2 regions of the Streptomyces sp. NPDC051909 genome follow, and region 1 is predicted to be linked to the other one. Evidence: riboswitches for the same ligand, from Rfam matches in the RefSeq annotation. Region 1 holds a riboswitch; the other holds the start of a gene.

Region 1 (5,205 bases):
TGGTAGAGCGGCGCGCTCACGGTGCCCACCGCCCCTTCCCGGGGAGCGCCGAGGGCGCGTCCGCGCCCGGCCGTCCGCGCCCTCGCCACGTCGATCGTGTGCAGTCAGAACTCTTCGTCATGGGACCATCCTCGCGTCTTCGCGGCGTCCCGCTGCAACGCCCTCGAAGGTCAGGCCTTCTTGACCACGCTGGACTTCAGCTGCATGGGGCCGAAGCCGTCGACCTTGCAGTCGATGTCGTGGCCGTCGACACCGTCGACCAGGCGGATGTTGCGGACCTTGGTGCCCGCCTTGATGCCGCTGGGGCTGCCCTTCACCTTGAGGGTCTTGACCACGGTCACCGTGTCGCCGTCGGCGAGGACATTGCCGACGGAGTCCCGGATCACCTTCGCGCCGCCGGCGGCGTCGTCGGAGCCCGCCTCGGCGGCGGAGGCCGACCACTCGTGGCCGCATTCGGGGCACACGAGCAGCGAGCCCATCTCGTAGGTGTAGACGCCGGAGCACTCGGGGCACGGGGGAAGGTTCTCGTTCACCCCTCGATTCTATGAGCAGCCGATCGAATTGCGAAAATCGGCAACCCGCCCGGTGGGCAGTGCGGCCTCCGGGCGGGACGGCGCCGGCCCGGTCAGGGTGCGGTGCGGACCGGGAAGCTGGTCGGGTGGCCCTGTTCCTTCAGCCAGGGCAGGACCTGGCGGAGGGCCGCGACGGTCTGGCTGCGGTCGCCGCCGCCGTCGTGGAAGAGGATGGTGGGGCCGTTGGACAGCTCGTTCTTCACGGTGCCGACGATGGCCGCGGTACCCGGGCGCTCGAAGTCCTTGGTGTCCACGTTCCAGCCGAGTGGGCGCATGCCCTCGGCCGCGGCGATCTTCCGGCTGTCGGGCGTGAACGCGCCGCCCGGCGCCCGGTAGTACTCGATCTTCGCGCCGCCGGCCGCCTCCTCGATCAACCGCTTCGCGTCGAGGATCTGCTGCCGCTGGTACGCGACCGGCTTCTTGTCCATGGTGGTGTCGTGGTCCATGGTGTGGTCGCAGAGCCGGTGCCCCTCGGCGACGACCCGCTTCACCAGCTCCGGGTGCTCCTTGGCACGCGGCCCGACCATGCAGAACGTGGCCTTGACGCCGTTCTCCTTGAGGATGTCGAGCATCTGGGGCGTCCAGTTCGGGTCGGGACCGTCGTCGATGGTGATGCTCACCGACTTCCCGCCCGCCTCGGTGGCGTGCGCGATGCTCACCGGGACCTTCGCCGGCTTGACCTGCTCCGGGCCCTTCCCGTCCTCGGTGGGCGGCACGCGCTGCTCCTGCCGCGCCCCGGCTCCTCCGCCGTCCCGCGCCTCCGCCTCCGTGTCCGTCAACACGGCGGCCCCCCAGGCGGCCAGGCTCAGCGCGACCGCCGACGCGACCGCGGCTATCTGCGGCGTGTACTTACTCTTCAGCCCCATGTGCTGCCCACTCCCCGTGACTCTCCCGACGGCTCCCGCAGGAGAGGACGGAGGAACGGCCGAGAAGGTTTCACCTGATCGCGTGAGGAATGTGGGCCAGGTGGCCGGGGGCGGGTCGACGTGCCCGCGGGTGCCGTGCGCGGCGCCCGCGGGCGACGGTCCGTCAGTAGGCGCCGAAGACGTTGTCGATGGAGCCGTAGCGGTCGGCGGCGTAGTTGCAGGCCGCGGTGATGTTGGCGACCGGGTCGTACGGGTCGAGCGAGGTGCCGGCCACGTGGTAGGCGCGGAAGGTGGGGTCGATCACCTGGAGGAGGCCCTTGGAGGGGGTGCCGGCGAGGGCGTTGGAGTCCCAGTTGTTGATGGCCCGCGGGTTGCCGGAGGACTCGCGCATGATGTTGCGGTAGATGCCGTCGAAGCTGCCGGGGATGCCTTCGCGGGCCATGATGTCGAGGGACTCGCGGATCCAGCCCTCGAGGTTGTCGGCGTACGTGTAGCCCGCGGACGTGGCGGAGCCGGTGGAGGTCGCGACGGCCTGGACCGCCTTCGACCGAACGGCCTTCGCGGGGGCCGAGGCGGCGGCCACGCTCGTGCCGGCCTTGGCCGCCTTGGGCGCCTTGGCCGCCTTGGCCGCGGCCTTCGCGGCGGTTCCGGCGACGGTGAGCTTCTGCCCCGGGTGGATCAGGCGCGGGTCGCCGCCGACGACGCGACGGTTGTCCTTGTAGAGCTTCTTCCAGCCGCCCTGGACCCCGTACCTGTGGGCGATCTTCGACAGCGAGTCACCGGCCACGACGGAATACCTCACCGGCGCCGCCTTCACGGCCGCCGGGGCTGTGAAGGGGGCCACTGAAGGCGCCGAAAGAGGCGTCTGCTTTGCCACTGCGACGGAGGGAGCGACGGCCGGGGTGGCCGCGCCGGCGGTGGTGGCGCCGGCCAGGGGCAGGGCGAGGGCGGCGCTGCCGGTGAGGCCGACGGCGGCGATGCCGCGGGCGAGCGGGGCGTTCTTCGGGCGGCGGTGCTTGCCGGATCCACGCATGGCGAGTTCCTCTCCTTCGCCTGCGAGGTGAGCTGTCGGGTTCGGGCAGGAGATGCCCGGCCGCGCTGCGCGCGGCTTCACCCCGAGCCGTCCCCGGAGACCGGGGCCGGCGGCGAACCTGGGTCCCCCGCTCCTGCCGGAAGTGTGGTGAGTGCGGTCGACCGGGCGGCGGCAGGATTCGGCGTTTCCGTCCGGTTTCGGGGCGACCGTATGCGAAGACAAATATCGAAAACAAGGAGGGAATTCATCACGCGAAATCGATCTGCGGGCAAATTCAAAAGGATCATCACGCCCGCTCCCACCCCTCACCCCAATCCTTTTCCGTCCGGCCGCTCCTGACGCCGCGACAGCATTCCGGAGGCCCTTCCGGAGACCGGTCCCAGGTGACCCACATCACCCCTGACCGATCGGCGCCGCCTGCCCACCTTTCCGGCTCGAATTACCCCCTTCATGAATCACCTCGGCATTTCGGCATTGCAATGGAATAGCCGGACATCGTCCGTTTTGATCCGGCACCGCCCGACGGCGGGCGGTGGCCCTTCGTCGGTCCGCCGACGGTCAGGGATCAGAACCGGCCACCCCTCCCCCGCCGGGCAACCCCGTCTCTCCCTCCCCCGTCCTCCGGGGGCAAGAGGGGCGCCCGGGGGATCGCAGGCGCCCGGAAGCGTGCTGGACGAGAACGATCGTGAGGTAGAGCGCTTTGATACGTGTCACACGCGGCATGACCACCGCCGTGACGCTCATGGCCCTGGCGGGTGTGTCGCCGGGGCTCGCGTACGCGCAACCGGACACCGCCTCGGCCGCCGTCACCGGATCCGCCGCGGCAGGGCTGCCCGAGGGGTGGCGGGTCGCCGGAAGCGGTGCGGGGCGGGAGTTGGTGTGGACGGCCGAGGAGGCCGTGCCGATGGGGGATGCCCGGGTCGAGTTCCGGGTCGACGGGAGACTGCTCGGGTACCCGGAGGCCGCGGCGGACGGGCGGTCGTTCCGGCTCGCCATCGGGGCTGAACGGGTGGACGGCGGGGCGCGGTTGAGCGTCACGGCGGGCGGACGGCGGCTCGATGCCGAGGCGCCGGCCCAGGCGCCCCGTCTGCGGCCGGCGGCTCCGGCAGATCCCGGGGCACGGCCTGAGGCGCCGCTGCCGGCGAATCCGGTGGATCCGGGGGTCCCCGGCCCGTACCGCACCGTGTCCGGCGAGTACGCGCTGAAGGACGTGCGGCTGCCCGGCTTCCCCGAGCCGGTCGAGATGCGCGCCGCCGTGACGGCGCCGGCGGGCGCGCCGGGGAGGCGGCCGGTGGCGCTGTTCCTGCACGGCCGGCACGGCACCTGCTACAAGCCGGGTGTGGAGGAGGGATCGGGCGAGTGGCCGTGCCCGGCGGGCATGCGGCCGATACCGAGTCATCAGGGATACGGGGCGGCGCAGAAGCTGCTCGCCTCGCAGGGGTACGTGACGCTGTCGGTGTCCGCGAACGGCGTCAACGGGCAGGACCACCGGGCGGACGACGGCGGCGCGCAGGCCCGTTCCTCGCTGGTCCGGCTGCATCTCGCCCGCTGGGCGGAGTGGGGCGAGCACCCGGACAAGGCGCCGGCGGTGGTGCGGAAGGCCGCGGCGGCCGCCGACCTCTCCCGCGTCCTGCTGGTCGGGCACTCGCGGGGCGGCGAGGGCGTGAACCGGGCGGCCCTCGACAGTCTGTCCGCGCCGCCCGCCGGCCAGGACGGCTACCGGGGGCCGGTGCGCTGGAAGATCCGCGGCGATGTCCTCATCGGGCCGACGATCTTCGGCCAGAACCCGGTCCCGGACGTGCCGTCGATGACGATCCTGCCCGGCTGCGACGGCGATGTGTCCGATCTGCAGGGGCAGTTGTACCTGGACGCCACGCGCGGTGTCAGCCGGGGCGCGGCCCTGCACAGCGCGGTGTACGTGGTGGGCGCCAACCACAACTTCTTCAACAGCGAGTGGACGCCGGGCCAGGCGAAGGCGCCGGCCGTGGACGACTTCTGGTCCGACGGGGAGCAGCCCGATCCGGTCTGCTCCCCCGGCACCCGGACGCGCCTCGCCGCGCCGCAGCAGCAGGCGGCGGGCGCCGCCTACATCGCGGCCGCCGCCCGGCTGTTCGTGGCGGGTGACGACCGGGTGCGGCCGCTGCTCGACGGCACCGGCCGGCGGGCGCCGTCGGCGGGCCCGGCGCGGGTGCTCACGCACGCCGTGGGGGCGGGCCGCGTCCCGGCGTTCGTACCTGGTTCGCCCGGGGCCGCGGCGGCCCTGACCGTGTCCGGCGCGGGCCGGCTGTGCGCACAGATCGACCCCGACGCCGCCCGCGCGTGCCTGGCGCCCGACGAGGGCGGGCAGTCGCCGCACTTCGCGTCCTGGGAGACCTCGCCCGAGCCGGGCCGCGATGCCGTCGCGCTGCGCTGGACCCGTACGGGCACGCCGGTCACGGTGCGGTCGGAGCGGCCGGTGTCCCTCGCGGGCGCCGAGTCGCTCGCGCTGCGGGTGGTCGTGCCGCCGAACACCAAGGGCACGGAGCTCGACGTGACCGTGGCCGACGCCTCGGGCCGCCGGGCGGCCCTCGGCCGGGTGCGGGTGGACGGGCTGCCGGGCAGTGAGCGCACCGCCTCGTACTGGGCGCGGGAGGTCCGCGTCCCGCTGTCCCCGGCGGTCCGGGCGCGCCTCGATCTGAGGAACATCGCCGCGCTCGAACTGGCCCCGCGCACCGCGGAGGGCCGGGCCTGGCTG
Region 2 (5,205 bases), on a different contig from region 1:
CCCGCGCAGGCGGGCGCCCCCCGCCGGGCGTTCGTCCCCGCGCCCGCTCCCGTGCCCGCGCTCGAGAGCGAGCAACCGGACTTCGCCGCCGTGCCGGAGCGGTCCAAGTGGCGCTACAAGCCACGCAGGGTCTGGCGCAGCCGGCTGGTCCGGCTGATCGCCGTGATCACCGTGCTCGCGCTGTGCGCGCTGGTGATCCTGGCGATCGTGCGGAAGGAGACCGGCACCGAGGGCTTCCTCGTGGGTCTGGGCCTCGCGGTGCTGCCGGTGCCGCTGCTCGTCCTCGCGTTCCGCTGGCTCGACCGGGTCGAGCCGGCCCCGTGGAAGAACGTGTTGTTCGCGCTCGCCTGGGGTGCGTTCGCCTCGACGCTGGTGGCGATCTTCGCCAACTCCTTCGCCGTGGAGTGGATCAGCAGCGCCACCGCCGACCCGGGCTCCGCCGAGTCGCTGGGCGCGACCGCCGTCGCACCCGTCGTGGAGGAGACCGCCAAGGGCGCCGCGGTGCTGCTGCTCTTCCTCTTCCGCCGCAAGGACTTCACGGGCCCGGTCGACGGCCTGGTCTACGCGGGCTTCACCGCCACCGGCTTCGCCTTCACGGAGAACATCCTCTATCTGGGCAACGCGTTCGGCGAGGACCAGGACGTCGGCTCGGGCGGTCTCGGCACCACGATGGCCACGTTCTTCGCGCGGGTCATCATGTCCCCGTTCGCGCACCCGCTGTTCACCTCGCTCACCGGCCTCGGCCTCGGCTTCGCCGCGCTGCTCCCGGCCGGCGCCCGCTTCCGCCGCACCCGGCTGTGGCTGCTGCCACTGGCCGGTCTGCTCCTCGCGATGGGCCTGCACGCCCTGTGGAACGGCTCGGCGACCTTCCACCCGCTGGCCTTCGTCCTCGTCTACGGCATGTTCATGGTGCCGGTCTTCGGCCTGGTGACCTGGCTCGCGATATGGAGCCGGCAGAAGGAGCTGCGGACGATATCCGGCGAGCTCCCGGCCTACGCGACGGCCGGCTGGCTCGCTCTCGACGAACCGCTCGCGCTCTCCTCCATGCGGGCCCGCTCGATGGCCCGCGGCTATGCGGCCCGCGCCTTCGGCAAGCCGGGCGCGCAGGCCGTCGGCGAGTACGAGGCCTTCGCCACCACCCTGGCCTTCCTCCGGCACCGGGCCCGCCGCGGGCAGGTCCCGCAGGACTTCACCGCCCGCGAGCAGGAGCTGCTGCACCACCTGTGGCAGCGCCGCCAGGTGGCCTCACCCGCGCTGACGTACGCGGCCCGCGCGACCGGTCGGGTGTGGTCGCCGCCGCAGTACCTGGACTACGGCGGCTTCAACCCGTACCGGAGCTAGCGGACACCGGCCTCAAAGCCCCCGGGTCCCTCAGACCGCGGACGCCTCCGTGAGCGTGGCGAGTTCGGCCTCGGTGAGCTCCAGGTCGGCGACCGCGACGAGGGCCGGGAGCTGCTCGACCGTGCGGGCCGAGGCGATCGGCGCGGCGACGGTGGGGCGGGAGGCGAGCCAGGCGAGGGCGACGGTGGCGAGCTCGGCACCACGGGCCTCGGCGACCGCGTCGAGGGCGGCGAGCACCCGCCGACCGCGCTCGGTCTCCAGATGCCGGCCGGCACCGGCGGCGCGGACGCTGTCCACGGTGCTGCCCGCGCGGTACTTGCCGGTGAGGAATCCGGCCGCGAGGCCGTAGTACGGCACGGCCGCGAGGCCGCGCTGCTCGACGACGTCGCGGAGCGGGCCCTCGTAGGTGTCGCGGGAGACCAGGTTGTACTGCGGCTGGAGCGCCACGTAACGGGCGAGGCCCTCGGCCTCGGCGAAGTCGAGCGAGGCCCGCAGCCGCTCCGGGGAGATGTTGGAGGCGGCGACGGCGCGCACCTTGCCGTCCTTCACCAGCTGGTCCAGGGCGGTGACGATCTCCTCCACCGGCACGGACTCGTCGTCGAAGTGGGTGTAGTAGAGGTCGATGTGATCGGTGCCGAGCCGGCGCAGCGACTCCTCGGCGGCGGCCTTGATGTTGGTCGCGCCCAGGCCCTTGAAGCCCGGGTGGGCACCGACCTTGGTGGCGACGAGGATGTCGGAGCGGTTGCCGCGGGAGGCCATCCAGCGCCCGATCACCGTCTCGGACTCGCCGCCCTCGTTGCCCTCGGCCCAGGCCGAGTAGACGTCGGCGGTGTCGACGAAGTTGCCGCCGGCGGCGGCGTAGGCGTCGAGCACGGCGAAGGACTGCGCCTCGTCGGCGCTCCAGCCGAAGACGTTGCCGCCGAGGGCGAGCGGGAAGACGTGCAGGTCGGAGGTGCCGAGGCGGCGCAGAGAGCTCATATGGAGATCAACTCCGCGGGCCGCCACCGGTATTCCGCGCCGCTGTCCCTCAGAGAGACCGGCCCCCGGAGAGACCGGCCCTCAGACGGACAGGCCCTTGTCGCGCAGCCAGGCCGCCGGGTCGATGCCGTCGCCGGACGGGGTGTGCACCTCCAGGTGGAGGTGGGGGCCCGTGACGTTGCCGGTAGCGCCGACGCGGCCGATGGTCTCGCCGGTACCGACGGACTGGCCGACGCCGACGGTCATGGAGGAGAGGTGGCAGTACCAGATCTCGGTGCCGTCCTCGAGCTCCAGGACGATCCGGTAGCCGTAGGCGCCGGACCAGCCGGCCGACTTCACGGTGGCGCCGTGGACCGCCTTGACCGGGGTGCCGGTGGGGGCGGCGAAGTCCAGACCGGTGTGGTAGCCGGAGGACCACATGGAGCCGGCCTGGCCGTAGGTGGAGGTGATCGTGTACGAGGAGGTCGGCAGCGCGTAGCTGGCGGCGAGCTTGGCCAGGCGCTCGGCCTCGGCCTTCGCCGCGGCCTCCTCCTCGGCCTTCCGCTTCGCCTCGGCGGCCGCCTTCTCCGCCGCGTCGGCCTTGGCCTGGGCCTCCGCCGCCGCCTTCTCGGCCGCGAGCTTCTCCGCGGCCTCCTTCTCGGCGGCGTCGGCGGCGGCCTGCTGCTGCTCGGCCTGCTGGAGGATGCGGGCGCGGAGCGCCTCGCCGGCGTCGGCGGTCGCCGTCTGCGTCCCGGCCTCCTCGCCGCCGGCGCCCTGCGGGGCGGTCTCGCTGGTGGTGTAGGTCAGCGCGGTGAGCGGCTGGGTGGCGTTGCCCGCGGTGTCGGAGGTCTTGTCGTCGTCGGAGCCGATCAGCTCGCCGACGCCGGGCAGGTCCGAGGCGTCGGGCAGGTCGACGTCCGGGAGCGCTATCGAGACCGGGGGCTTCTGCTGCGCGGTGGCCAGGCCGCCGGCACCGACGGCGGCGATGACACCGACGCCGAGCACGGTGGAGGAACGCGCGAAGTTGGAGCGCTGCTTGACGACACGGTGGCGTCCGCCGGAGCGGTTCTGCGCCCGCAGGGAGTCCTCGGTGGGGTTCCACTCCTCCGTGCCCCCGTCCAGGGCGCCCACCTGGCCGGCGGCGTCGTAGGAGGCGAAGGGGGTTTGCGGAGCAGGGGTGTTGGACGCCACGGAGGCGCTCTCCTTTCCTTCCTTCTCGCCTACCGGGTTAGCTGACGGGTTCGGAGCAGGAAGGTCTCCTACGGGCCTGCCGCACGAGTGCGGTGGGGCCCGATTCACCCCAAGTGGTGGTTCCCCGGTTCCCTTGCGGAATTCGGCGCACGCGCACGGTGCCGTCTCTTGCGACGGCTGGGACGACCGCGCTGCGTTATCGAACGTTAATAGACGCGACCCTCCGATTCCAAGCTGTTCCTCTTGATCATTAGCTGGATTGGGAGGGAATCGCCCGAGTTGAACGCCCTTCAGAAACACAGCCGTTCGCACGAGGAATCTGACGCCACGTCAATTGTTATCGGAGGGAGACCCTTCGGCTACACCCCGTCATCACCCCGTCATCACCCTGCCGTCGCCCCGCATCACCCTGCCGTCGCCCCGCATCACCCGTCGTCGCCCCGCATCACCCGTCGTCGCCCGGCACCACCGGCATCGTCCGGCGCCGTTCCGGCTGGCCCGCCGCCGGGCGGCTCACCGCGAGCAGCGCCATGTCGTCCGTCGTGTCCCCGCCCGTGTGCCGCCGCACGTCCGCCACCAGCGCGTCGAGCAGTTCCTCCGGCCCGGGGAAGATCCGCCCCGCGAGCCGCTCCTTCGGGTCGTAGAACGCGCCCGCCGCGTCCCGCGCCTCCGACAGACCGTCCGTGTAGAAGAGCAGCGTCGCGCCCGGCGGGTACGGGGTCACGTCCACCCGGTCCGGCCAGACCGCCAACTCCCCCATGCCCAGCGGCAGTGCGGCCTCGCTCGGCAGCAACGGCTCGACGCCGCCGTCCACGTGCAGCAGCAGCGGCTCCGGATGCCCGCGGTTCACCACCCGTACGACCCGGTCACCGCCCGGGATCTCGGCCAGCACCGCCGTCGTGAACCCCTCGAAGGCATCGAGCCCGGTCCGCCGCGTGCCCTCCCGGGCCAGCGCCCGTTCGAGCCGCTCCGCCACCCCCTCCAGGGTCGCCTCGTGCTCGGCCGCCTCCCGGAAGGCGCCGATGACCACCGCCACCGCCTCGACCGCGTCGAGCCCCTTGCCCCGTACGTCGCCGACCACCAGACGTACCCCGAAGGGCGTGTCCTGGACCGCGAACAGATCGCCGCCGATGAACGCGTCCGCCTGCGCCGCCTCGTACCGCGCCGCGATCTGCAGCCCGCCGATCCGCTCGGCCGGCGCCGGCAGCACGGCCTTCTGCGCCGTCTCGGCGATCACCCGGGCCGAGGCCAGCCGTTCCCCGCTGCGCCGCACCACCCGGTTGATGAGCACGGCGAGCGCCGAGACCGTGAGAACCGTCAGCGTCCCGGTGAGCGCGGGGATCTGGTCGGCCGTCCTGTTGTAGAAGAGCAGACCGACGCTCGCGAGGACGGCGGCGACGCCGGTGATCAGGGTGATCAGGGTGGAGAAGAAGGGGGCCGCGATCAGCGGCGCCGCGGCGAGCATCGGTGCCGCCGAGTACGTGGGCGGACTCGCCAGGTCCAGGGCGACCCCGGTGCAGAGGATCAACGGCGGCAGCGCCCGGAGGAAGCGCCGGGCGCCGCGGTACGAGCCGGGGTCGTCGCCCCCCGGCCCGCCCCGGGGCCCGCCCGGCGCTCCCGCTGCTCGCGCCACCTGTGCTCTCCCTGGACCTTGGTGCGCCCGGCCAGGGACAGCACCGGGACCACCCCAGGGTCCGTCAGCCCGTAGGGGTCGGC

Evidence for each region. A riboswitch is a leader RNA that binds a small molecule or an ion and turns the genes downstream of it on or off. The one in region 1 is predicted to bind cyclic di-AMP.
Region 2: another riboswitch for cyclic di-AMP. It lies ahead of AB0M18_RS27310 (M23 family metallopeptidase); the one in region 1 lies ahead of AB0M18_RS15760 (LysM peptidoglycan-binding domain-containing protein).

Annotation. Positions count from the first base shown of each region.
Region 1 covers NZ_JBFAYA010000008.1:245,648-250,852, reverse strand. The annotation lists gene AB0M18_RS15775 (metalloregulator ArsR/SmtB family transcription factor) at 1-20, opposite strand, end outside; gene AB0M18_RS15770 (zinc ribbon domain-containing protein YjdM) at 171-533, opposite strand; gene AB0M18_RS15765 (polysaccharide deacetylase family protein) at 626-1,438, opposite strand; gene AB0M18_RS15760 (LysM peptidoglycan-binding domain-containing protein) at 1,602-2,471, opposite strand; cyclic di-AMP (ydaO/yuaA leader) riboswitch at 2,476-2,631, opposite strand; gene AB0M18_RS15755 (hypothetical protein) at 3,193-5,205, shown strand, end outside.
Region 2 covers NZ_JBFAYA010000019.1:98,914-104,118, reverse strand. The annotation lists gene AB0M18_RS27320 (PrsW family intramembrane metalloprotease) at 52-1,341, shown strand; gene AB0M18_RS27315 (aldo/keto reductase) at 1,372-2,319, opposite strand; gene AB0M18_RS27310 (M23 family metallopeptidase) at 2,401-3,489, opposite strand; cyclic di-AMP (ydaO/yuaA leader) riboswitch at 3,501-3,647, opposite strand; gene AB0M18_RS27305 (PP2C family protein-serine/threonine phosphatase) at 3,935-5,026, opposite strand; gene AB0M18_RS27300 (MFS transporter) at 5,187-5,205, opposite strand, start outside.